Regions from separate parts of the Bacillus sp. KICET-3 genome, predicted to be linked through region 1. Evidence: a T-box and tRNA genes for the amino acid it is inferred to sense, from the RefSeq annotation. Region 1 holds a T-box; the other holds one or more tRNA genes.
The links. The T-box of region 1 lies ahead of R5H20_RS16690 (valine--tRNA ligase). A T-box ahead of a tRNA ligase gene usually reads a tRNA of that ligase, here a tRNA-Val.

Region 2: it encodes a tRNA-Val, which carries the amino acid that the T-box ahead of R5H20_RS16690 (valine--tRNA ligase) is inferred to sense. The anticodon was not compared.

What each region holds. Positions count from the first base shown of each region.
Region 1 covers NZ_CP137345.1:3,265,512-3,270,854, forward strand. The annotation lists gene R5H20_RS16685 (bifunctional folylpolyglutamate synthase/dihydrofolate synthase) at 1-322, opposite strand, end outside; gene R5H20_RS16690 (valine--tRNA ligase) at 397-3,039, opposite strand; T-box leader at 3,097-3,326, opposite strand; gene R5H20_RS16695 (hypothetical protein) at 3,494-3,685, shown strand; gene ysxE (spore coat protein YsxE) at 3,713-4,735, opposite strand; gene R5H20_RS16705 (LysM peptidoglycan-binding domain-containing protein) at 4,751-5,343, opposite strand, start outside.
Region 2 covers NZ_CP137345.1:195,511-200,853, reverse strand. The annotation lists gene rsiW (anti-sigma-W factor RsiW) at 105-737, opposite strand; gene sigW (RNA polymerase sigma factor SigW) at 751-1,314, opposite strand; gene rocF (arginase) at 1,538-2,452, opposite strand; tRNA gene R5H20_RS01160 (tRNA-Gln) at 2,578-2,649, opposite strand; tRNA gene R5H20_RS01155 (tRNA-Tyr) at 2,654-2,738, opposite strand; tRNA gene R5H20_RS01150 (tRNA-Thr) at 2,746-2,818, opposite strand; tRNA gene R5H20_RS01145 (tRNA-Val) at 2,878-2,953, opposite strand; tRNA gene R5H20_RS01140 (tRNA-Glu) at 3,072-3,146, opposite strand; gene R5H20_RS01135 (2-thiouracil desulfurase family protein) at 3,330-3,782, shown strand; gene murQ (N-acetylmuramic acid 6-phosphate etherase) at 3,949-4,866, shown strand; gene R5H20_RS01125 (MurR/RpiR family transcriptional regulator) at 4,882-5,343, shown strand, end outside.

The sequences.
Region 1 (5,343 bases):
CGAGCGGTGCGATTTCATTAAAAAGCGCCGTCCACTCCTCATCCGAAATCGGAATGCCGTCTACGCTGATCCGCTCATTAAAGGTGATGATATAAGGAGAAGTGAACGTGCCTGCCGTATACCCGGCTTCATTTAGTATCGAACGGATAAAAGCGATCGTTGAGCCTTTTCCATTCGTTCCGGCCACATGTATGGCTTTGATCTTCTTCTCCGGGCGGTCAAGCGCGTCGAGCAGCTTTTCCATTCGCCCGAGTCCCGGTTTTATCCCAAATTTAAGCCTTCCGTTAACCCAGCTGAGCGCTTCATCAAAAGTACTGAACAAGGCTATTCCTTCCCTTCAATAATGAAGGTGTTTCCCAGCCTGATGAAGACTGAAAAACACCTCATTTTCATTTTCTAGTTTTTCAATTCAGCGATTCGTTTTTCTACAGCTTCGCGTTTTGCCGTATAATCCGCTTCTTTCGCCCGTTCTTCGTCGATAACGTGCTGAGGCGCTTTTTTCATAAAGCCTTCATTGCTCAATTTTTTCTGAACCCGTTCTACTTCTTTCGTCAGCTTGTCGAGTTCTTTTTGAAGGCGGCTGATTTCTTCATCGATGTTGATCAGGCCCTCAAGCGGCAAAATCAATTCCGCGCCTGATACAACGGCGGTCATCGCTTTATCAATCGTCTTGATGTCCGTACCGATTTGAAGCACGCTCGGGTTCGTAAAACGTTCCACATATGAGCGGTTTTCTTCAAGACGTTCTGCGACATCAGGAGTGCTTGTGTTAATATAGAGCTCGATTTGTTTGCTGAGCGGCGTATTGACTTCGCTGCGGATGTTCCGCACAGCGCGGATCACCTCAACGAGAAGCTTCATGTCGGCCGCGGCTTTGTTGTCGGTATATTCTTTGACGGCTTCAGGCCACTTCGCGACCGTGATCGATTCGCCTTGATGAGGAAGGTGCTGCCAAATTTCTTCTGTCAAGAATGGCATGAACGGGTGCAGGAGCCGCATCGTTTGATCCAAAACATACGCCAAAATGGAACGTGTCGTCTTTTTAGCCGCTTCATCATCGCCATAAAGCGGAAGTTTGGCCATTTCAATGTACCAATCGCAGAAATCGTCCCAAATAAAGTTGTATAAATGGCGGCCGACTTCTCCGAATTCATATTTGTCAGCGAGCTGTGTCACCGTTTCGATCGTCTCGTTTAATCTTGTTAAAATCCATTTATCAGCAACCGATTTTTCACCTGATAAATCAAGCTCTTCATACGTCATGCCGTCCATGTTCATTAATGCAAACCTTGAAGCATTCCAGATTTTGTTTGCAAAATTCCATGTTGATTCAACTTTTTCAAAGCTGAAGCGCAAGTCCTGTCCAGGCGAGCTTCCGGTCGCAAGAAAATAGCGGAGCGAATCGGCGCCGTACTTGTCGATTACATCCATAGGATCGACTCCGTTTCCGAGCGATTTGCTCATCTTGCGGCCTTGATCATCGCGGATCAGTCCATGGATCAAGACGTCTTTAAACGGACGCTCTCCAGTGAACTCGATGCCTTGGAAAATCATTCTGGACACCCAGAAGAAAATGATGTCATAGCCTGTGACCAGGACGTTTGTCGGATAGTAGCGTTTGAAATCTTCCGTGTCAACGTCAGGCCAGCCCATTGTCGAAAACGGCCACAGAGCCGAACTGAACCATGTATCAAGAACATCTTTGTCCTGCTCCCAGTTTTCGGCATCCTCCGGCGCTTCAACGCCAACATAGATTTCGCCCGTTTCTTTATGATACCAGGCCGGAATTCGATGACCCCACCACAGCTGGCGGGAAATGCACCAGTCGCGGATATTTTCCATCCAGTGTAGATAGGTTTTTTCAAAACGGTCTGGAACGAAATTGACTTTCCCTTCACTTTTTTGCAATTCGATTGCCGCATCGGCAAGCGGCTGCATTTGCACGAACCATTGCGTTGAAAGATAAGGCTCAACGACGGCGCCGCTGCGCTCGCTGTGGCCGACGGAATGCGTATGCTCTTCGATTTTGAACAACACGCCCTGTTCTTGAAGATCTTTGACAATCGCTTTACGGCACTCAAAACGGTCCATGCCTTTGTATTGAAGGGCATTGTCATTCATCGTACCGTCTTCATTCATGACGAGAATCCGCTCGAGATTGTGGCGGTTACCGATTTCAAAGTCGTTCGGATCGTGTGCCGGCGTGATTTTAACGGCGCCTGAACCGAATTCCATATCGACGTAGTCGTCACCGACAATCGGAATTTCTCTTCCCGTAATAGGCAGAATCACTGTTTTTCCGATTAAGTGTTTGTACCGTTCATCTTCCGGATGAACCGCTACGGCTGTGTCTCCGAGCATTGTTTCCGGACGGGTCGTCGCGATTTCAATCGAGCCTGAGCCGTCTTTGAGCGGATAGCGCATATGGTAGAACGCGCCTTGAACATCCTTATAGATGACTTCTATGTCGGATAGAGCCGTTTTTGTGGACGGATCCCAGTTGATGATATATTCTCCGCGGTAAATCAGCCCTTTTTCATAAAGCTTGACAAAGACTTCGCGCACCGCTTTTGAGAGCCCGTCATCAAGGGTAAACCGCTCTCTCGAATAATCGAGGCCGAGGCCGAGTTTTGCCCATTGGCTGCGGATGAAATCAGCGTATTCCTCTTTCCATTTCCACGTTTCCTCGAGAAATTTTTCCCGTCCAAGATCATAGCGGGTTTTTCCTTCTTCGCGGAGTTTGGCTTCAACCTTTGCCTGCGTCGCGATGCCGGCATGGTCCATGCCCGGCAGCCAAAGCACATCATAGCCCTGCATCCGCTTCATTCTTGTCACGATATCCTGCAGCGTCGAATCCCAGGCATGGCCCAAATGCAGCTTTCCTGTTACATTCGGCGGCGGAATGACAACAGTATACGGCTCTTTTTCAGGATCGTTTTTGGCTTCAAAAAATTTGCCGTTCACCCAATATTCATATCTGTCTTTTTCAATTGTAGCCGGGTCATATTTTGTCGGCATCGTCAGTTCTTGTTTATCCATTTTCAAACCTCCAGCGTATAAACGGCTGATCAATAGAAAAGAGTCCTCTTTATCCTGTAAAAGGACGAAGAGAACTCTCTCGCGGTACCACCTTTTTTCATGAATGCCAAACAGGCATTCACGCACTTAAATGGGATAACGGGGCTTTCCCGAATTTCTCTACTCTAGTTCAAGAAATTGCGCTCCTGGGCGACCTTCCAAAAAAGACTGGCTGGAAAACCTTTCAGCAGGCGGCTTCCCTCTCTGTAAGCGTCTGTTTTTGTACTCTTCCCATTCAAAGCGGGTGATCATTGACTTTTCAGCACGTACTTTTTCTTGTTCTTATATTACTAAATCTTTTTTTATTTCGTCAATCATCTTTTCCGTTTTTCTCTCGTTTTATACGAGATTGGGCCATGCACATGAGCTTATTTTTCTCATATGATGCTGTAACGAAAAGGAGAGGAGGCATAAGGTGCGAAAAAAATTCAACACATACTCACTTCAGCCGTGGCTAAAACAAATCCGACTTGTCGCTGTCCAGGTCGTCCTCCCGATTACGGTCTTTCAAGGCATTCGAACCATAATCTTTCCAACGACATTTGACGTTCTCCTCTTGGGCATTCTCATTTTCCTTGCATGCGCCTTTCACCTTGACTGGATATAAAACCGGCTGCAAGCAAAAAAGTCCGCATCATGTTGATGGGGACTCTGTTTCTTCCTGGAGCTTGCGGTTTTCCTCTGTTTCATGAATATTCATCACAAGCGGTTCCGCATTTTTCATTTGCCAATACGCCTTCAGCAGTCTTGCGCATTCTTCTTTCTCCCCGAAGCGGTTCCCGGTCTGGTAGCGCTTCAGCACGGAAAAGACGGGTGCCGGATATGCCATATAGCTTAAAAATAAGCTGATTTCCTCCTCCCGCAAAGGATAGGCTTTGTGATACGCATAAAACCAGTTCACACATTCCGGACATATGACGGGATTCGTCTTGAACGTTCTTGTAAAAAATACGATCAGGTCATTTGCAGGCGGTGCATATCCCGCTTTTTCAAAATTGGTAAAATAGCCTGTTCCCATATCATTATAGAGAAAATGATGAACCGATAATTGCCCGTGATTTAAGACGAGTCTGGAAGACTCTTTATCTTTGATGGCTTCATGCCAATCATCAAGGCGTTCAAGCGCAAAGTCGACGGCCGATATCGTCTCTCTGTAATACATCGCCGCCTGAAGCTGAAAGGGAGACATATACCATTCTTTTTCAGCCGCGGCGACAATCTCTTCATATCTTTGTTTTTGCGCTTCCCACTTTCGTTTTGTCCGTTCATAGTGCCCGATGATATCCTCTTTCCTCAATCGAGTCTCTTTTTCGGTTCTTTGGTGAAGAAGGGCGATTTCTCGAAATAAATATTCATGCTTTTGATCACGTTCTTCCTCTTTTTCAAGAGCAAGCCATGGCATCAAATAGCAGAAATCGGCGCCCGCCCCGGTCAAAAATTCCCCGGCCCGATTCCTGTAAACGGGGACGAAATTTCTGTAGCCTTTCTCCTCAAGCAAGATCATCTGGTCAGTAAAACGGGTATTCCTTGAAGCCTCCAGCTTTTTCATGGCAAACACGCCGTGGTCCGTGTATACCTTCCACACTTTTCGGCTGACAGGCTCAATATATTGAGCGGCAAGGCCGTATTCTTTTAATACAGGCTGAATGTCTTCCATTCCGTTCACCACGCATTAGGCATGGCTGTTATGGTAGTCGGGAATATAAAGGATTTGTCCTTCTTTTATTTCCTCATCAAGAGAAAGGGAATTCATCCGGATGAGCTGCTGGGCATTAATGCCGTAACGTTCGCACAGAAGATCGATTGTATCATGTTGCTGAACGATGCACATTCTCATTCGCGTAAACTCCTCCTCTCCCTGTTTTGTAAATAGCTTCGTTAAATAAAGCGCATTGTCGTTCTCCTTGACTGATCCGTCCGCCTCATCGCCTTCTCCGCTTTCATCCCTTTCTTTTTCAGGTTCTTCCTGCTCATGAAATGAGTATTCCGGAATTTCAATCGAATGGCTTGGTTCAGACTCTTCTTCAGCTGCTTCCTGCTTCACTTCAATTTCAAAGGACTGTGGTTCCCTCTCATCCTGTTCCTCTTCATCCTGCAAAATGTGGGGAACCCCGTAGAACGGCGCTTCTTTTGTTTCTTCATGGCCGGGGTAAGTTCTGTAAAGCGGTTCAGGCTCTTCGCTTTCTTTCATTGCTATTTCCGCTCTATTGCCCTCTTCGCTTTCTTTCCTTGCCAATTCCGCTTTTTTGCCCTCTTCGCTTTCTT
Region 2 (5,343 bases), 1.5 Mb from region 1:
TCAACATTGTATTATATATAATTTTATATACAGAGGCTATTATACCACACTTTAATTTTTCAAGGGAAATGGCGGTATCATAAAAAAGAGCAAAGCCGCTAATATCAGCTTTGCTCTTCATCTTTAGAATCATTCACGCCGAAAACCGCTTTTCCGGCCGATTTGATTTTGTACCAGATCCAGTCAAACGCCGCGTTGATTTCGTGGATCTGACCGGTGACTTGTCCGGCTGAAGCCGTATATTTTTCTCCGTTTACAATGGTGACATCACCATCTATTTTACCCTTGATAATCAGCTTGCCGTTTTTAACGGTGACATCGCCCTCTACGACTTCGCCTTCGGGTACGGTGACGGTGTTGTTTTTCACGACCAGATTCGGCTGATTGGATACGCTGAAGTCATGGTCATTTTTCCAGCTTGAAAAAAAGCTGCCGCCCATCAGAATGACAAACAGCGCTGCAGCCACGATAAACGGATGAGCTTTCAGCCATCTGTTAATGGAGACCGTCCGTTTTTCCTTCGGCAGATTTGCCAGCACATTGGCCGTAAAGTTTGCCGGAGCTGTTAGATGTGACGTGCTCTGCACAAGAGCGATCGATTTTTCCATTTCGTGAAGGTGTTTTCTGCATCCTTCACATGATTGCAAATGCTCTTTCAGCTGCGTCTCATCATCCGGAAGAATGTCTCCATCAAGATATTTGTGCATAAGCTGAACAATGTGCTCCGGACAGCTCATTTCATCACCCCACTTAAAGATCCCTTAATTGTTTTCTGAGAGCCTCTCTGCCTCTGTGTATTCTGGTTTTTACAGTACCCACGGGTATGTTTAGGATTTCGCTGATCTCGATCAGTGAGAGCTCGTCAATGTACTTCAATACGATGACCGTCCTGTATTTATCGGGAAGCCTTAAGATTTTTTCCTGAATGGTACTGTGCAGTTCCAAGGAAAGCACTTCATCCTCTGGAAGCGCAACATCCGCCGCAACCTGTGAATACATCGTCAGTCCTTCTGTTCCTGCCACCTCTGCATCCAAGTAATAGTCCGGCTTTTTTTTGCGGATACGATCGATGGTCAAATTGGTTGCAATTCGATAAAGCCATGTCGAAAATTTCCGGTTGATATCAAAACTGTCGATATTCACGTATGCTCTGATAAATGCTTCCTGCGCAATATCTTCCGCCTCATGCGCATTGCCGAGCATACGGTAGCAAAGCTGATAAATTTTGTCTTTATAAATATCCACGATGTCTGCAAATGCGTTACGGTCGCCTTTTTTCACCTGTTTGATTCTTTTTTTTATCATTGTTTCCATATTTATCTAACCTCTGCCTTCACCGGTCTTTATGTATACGGGTTGATCTTTAAAAGGTTTCATGAAATTCATAAAAATAGTTTAACAAAAAATTGGCAGAGTGTAGATGGTTTACACAGGCTCAGGCCCTTAATATTAGCTTAAAATTATTATACAACATAAACATTTTGAAATTGAGGTTTTCAGGCGAATGATCGGCGGCCGCTCCGCCGCCGAAGACCGTCTATAATAATTTTTCCCCAAATAATGAACCCATTAAAGCAACAGCCGTCTCTGCCGTCCTGTTTTTCTCGTCCAAAATCGGATTCACCTCTACAAATTCAGCAGACGTGATGAGGTTGGACTCTTCAAGCATTTCCATTGCCAAATGGCTTTCTCTGTAGCTGATCCCTCCAGCAACGGGAGTTCCTACACCTGGCGCATCGTTCGGATCAAGGGCGTCCAGATCAAGCGACAAATGGACGCCGTCTGTCCGTTCCCGCAAGTATTCAATCGTTTCCTCCATGATCCTTGTCATGCCGAGGCGGTCGATTTCATGCATCGTATATACTTTGATTCCTCTGTCGCGGATCAGCTTTTTTTCCCCGTCATCAAGAGATCTCGCTCCGATGATGACGATGTTTTCCGGCTTAACTTTGGCACCATCCCCATAAATCCCGGTCAGCCGTTCATGTCCGATCCCCATGCTGATTGCTAGAGGCATTCCGTGAATATTGCCGGATGGCGAAGTTTCCTTTGTATTTACATCCGCATGTGCATCATACCAGATCACACCCAGATTTTGATAATGCTTCGCAAGTCCAGCCAGCGTGCCGATCGCAATGCTGTGATCACCGCCGAGAACGAGCGGAAATGAACCTGAAGCAACCATTTTATCAACGGTCTGAGCCAGCTTTACACTCGCGCTTGTAATCGCTTTCAAATTGCGGATCTCTTCTTCTGAGGCAGGTTGACCGCCTTCCTTTTCATCCTCCCTCTGACCGATTGTGATATCTCCCAAATCTTCAATATCATCGCAAAGGCTTTCCAAACGCTCATTGACGCCGGCACAGCGAATCGCGCTCGGGCCCATATCCACTCCCCGCCTTAATTGGCCAAGATCCATGGGCACACCAATCATGGAAATCTTTTTAAACATATCATATCCCCCTTTCAGACTTTCATTGTACAGTCCAATTTAAAATTGACTCAACAAGACATTTTTTTGAATAGTTATACAATCAAGGCAAAATAAAAAGGACATCCAAACAGGATGTCCAAAAACTGGGCTAGCTGGATTCGAACCAGCGCATGACGGAGTCAAAGTCCGTTGCCTTACCGCTTGGCTATAGCCCAAAAATGGTGGAGGGGGACGGATTCGAACCGCCGAACCCTGAGGGAGCGGATTTACAGTCCGCCGCGTTTAGCCACTTCGCTACCCCTCCAAAACAGTGCCGGCCAGAGGACTTGAACCCCCAACCTACTGATTACAAGTCAGTTGCTCTACCAATTGAGCTAGACCGGCATCATATCAACATCTTATGCAGAAACCATCGCGGTTGTGTCTAAAACCGCTCCGAAAAATGGTGGAGGATGACGGGATCGAACCGCCGACCCTCTGCTTGTAAGGCAGATGCTCTCCCAGCTGAGCTAATCCTCCGCAGTACAGGACGTACAAGTGCATGCGTTGCAACAGGACGTTGCGCTCTCAGCATGCCTTCCTTTAAAAACTCTGGACGAAATACCTTACGCTTCTTAACATGCTGTCCAAAAAAGAATGGTGACCCGTACGGGATTCGAACCCGTGTTACCGCCGTGAAAGGGCGGTGTCTTAACCACTTGACCAACGGGCCAAATCACAATTTCCAACAGCTGTCGTAAAGCTGACAAAAGTTATTATATACAGGTTGCTGCCTGTTTGTAAAGAGGTAAATTAAAATTTTTATTTTCAAAATTTTTGTCTGAAATTCTTAGAAATGATGAGGGTTTTTGTTTACACTATGAGTAGCTTTACGCACGGAAAGGAGAGCACAGACATGATATTGGTCAGCTCTTGTTTGGCGGGCATTGAATGCCGCTATGACGGGAAGCACAGCTATATCGAGAAAATCAATAAACTCGTTGAAGAAAATAAAGCGATGATCGTTTGCCCTGAATTGCTCGGCGGTTTTCAAACACCAAGGGAACCGGCAGAAATAAAAGGCGGGACAGGCGAAGATGTTTTAAACGGCGACGCCGTCATTTTAACCAAATCGGGCGAAGACGTAACAGACCTTTATATCAAAGGGGCTTATAAAACGCTCGAGATCGCCAGGCAGATTCAGGCGGACACCGTCATTTTAAAAGAAAACAGCCCATCATGCGGAAGCAGCAATATATACAATGGGAGTTTCTCCGGACAAAAAATTGCCGGGAACGGCATTACGGCGGCTCTTCTTAAAAAAGAAGGATTTCGCGTCATGTCTGAACATCAACTGGATGAGCTGTAGATGCAAGCGCAGTTCAAACTGCGCTTGATTGTATTCTTCCACAGCAGCTTTTAGACCCTCTTTAAAATAAAATTTCACAATCATCAATTTTTCATTGAAATAAAATTCCAACAAAAATATACTGAAAATTAAGAAATATAATCTATTTTGATCAGGGGGATGCCGGATGAAAAACAGCAATCTCAGCTCCTTAACGACCGAACGCCGAAATGAAAAGACAAAGCAGATCCATCAGGCGGAAACATTTGACATTCTGAGAATCATTAATGAAGAGGACAAAAAGGTGGCTGAAGCGGTTGAAGCGGTTTTGCCCGATGTAAAAATCGCCGTCGATTATGCCGTCGATTCGTTAAAGAAAGGAGGGCGGATCATCTACATCGGCGCCGGTACAAGCGGGCGGCTCGGTGTACTCGATGCGGCGGAATGCCCGCCGACGTTCAGCATTTCTCCCGATACAGTCAGGGGGCTGATCGCAGGAGGAGAAAAAGCGCTATTCGAAGCTGTCGAGGGTGCCGAGGATCGTGAAGAGTTAGGCATGCGCGACCTGAAGGCGATTCACCTGTCAAACAAGGATACAGTGATCGGCATTGCCGCCAGCGGACGAACTCCCTATGTCCACGGTGCGCTGACATACGCCAGAAAAACCGGTGCAAAAACAATTTCCTTAACCTGCAACAAGCAATCGGCCATCAGCAAAGCCGCCGCTCACAGCATTGAAGTCATCGTCGGTCCTGAGGTAGTTGCGGGATCGACACGAATGAAGGCGGCAACCGCACATAAAATGATTTTGAACATGATATCGACAACGGCTATGATTCAAATGGGAAAAGTCTATGAAAACCTGATGGTGGATGTCAATGTCAGCAACGAAAAACTAAAACAGCGGGCGATCCGCATCATCCAAGCTGTCACCGGAGCCGAACAGCAAACGGCTGAAAAAACGCTTGAATCAGCCGAATATCATGTCAAAACGGCCATCATCATGTTGAAAACAAATACTGAAGCCGCTGTAGCGCAAAAACTGCTAAAGCAAGCAGAAGGCAACATTGAAAAAGCCATATCCATTCATAAAGGAAACGCGTGAAAGAAGGGAAAAACAATGGCCGCAGGCGGATTGGAAATGATCCAGACTATGCTTCACAAGCTTCCGGAATCGGAGCGAAAACTCGCTGAATATATTTTGGAAAACCCGCATGAGATCGTGAACAGCACCATCCATGAAGTCAGCTCTTCCGCAAAGACAAGCGGAGCTGCAGCGATTCGGCTGTGCAAATCACTTGGATTAAAAGGATATCAAGAGTTGAAAATGCGCGTCGCCGGAGATTTAATGAAACCCGCTGACCACGGCTACCGGGATATCATACCGCAGGAATCGATTTATTCCATCGCTCAAAAAACGGCTAACAATTCGATACAGGCCATCCGCGACACATATGGCAATATTGATCGCCAAACTCTCCAAAAGGCAATTCAAATGCTGATCGGCGCAGGGACGATTCATTTTTGCGGAATCGGCGCTTCGGGCATTGTCGCACAGGATGCCCAGCAAAAATATTTGCGG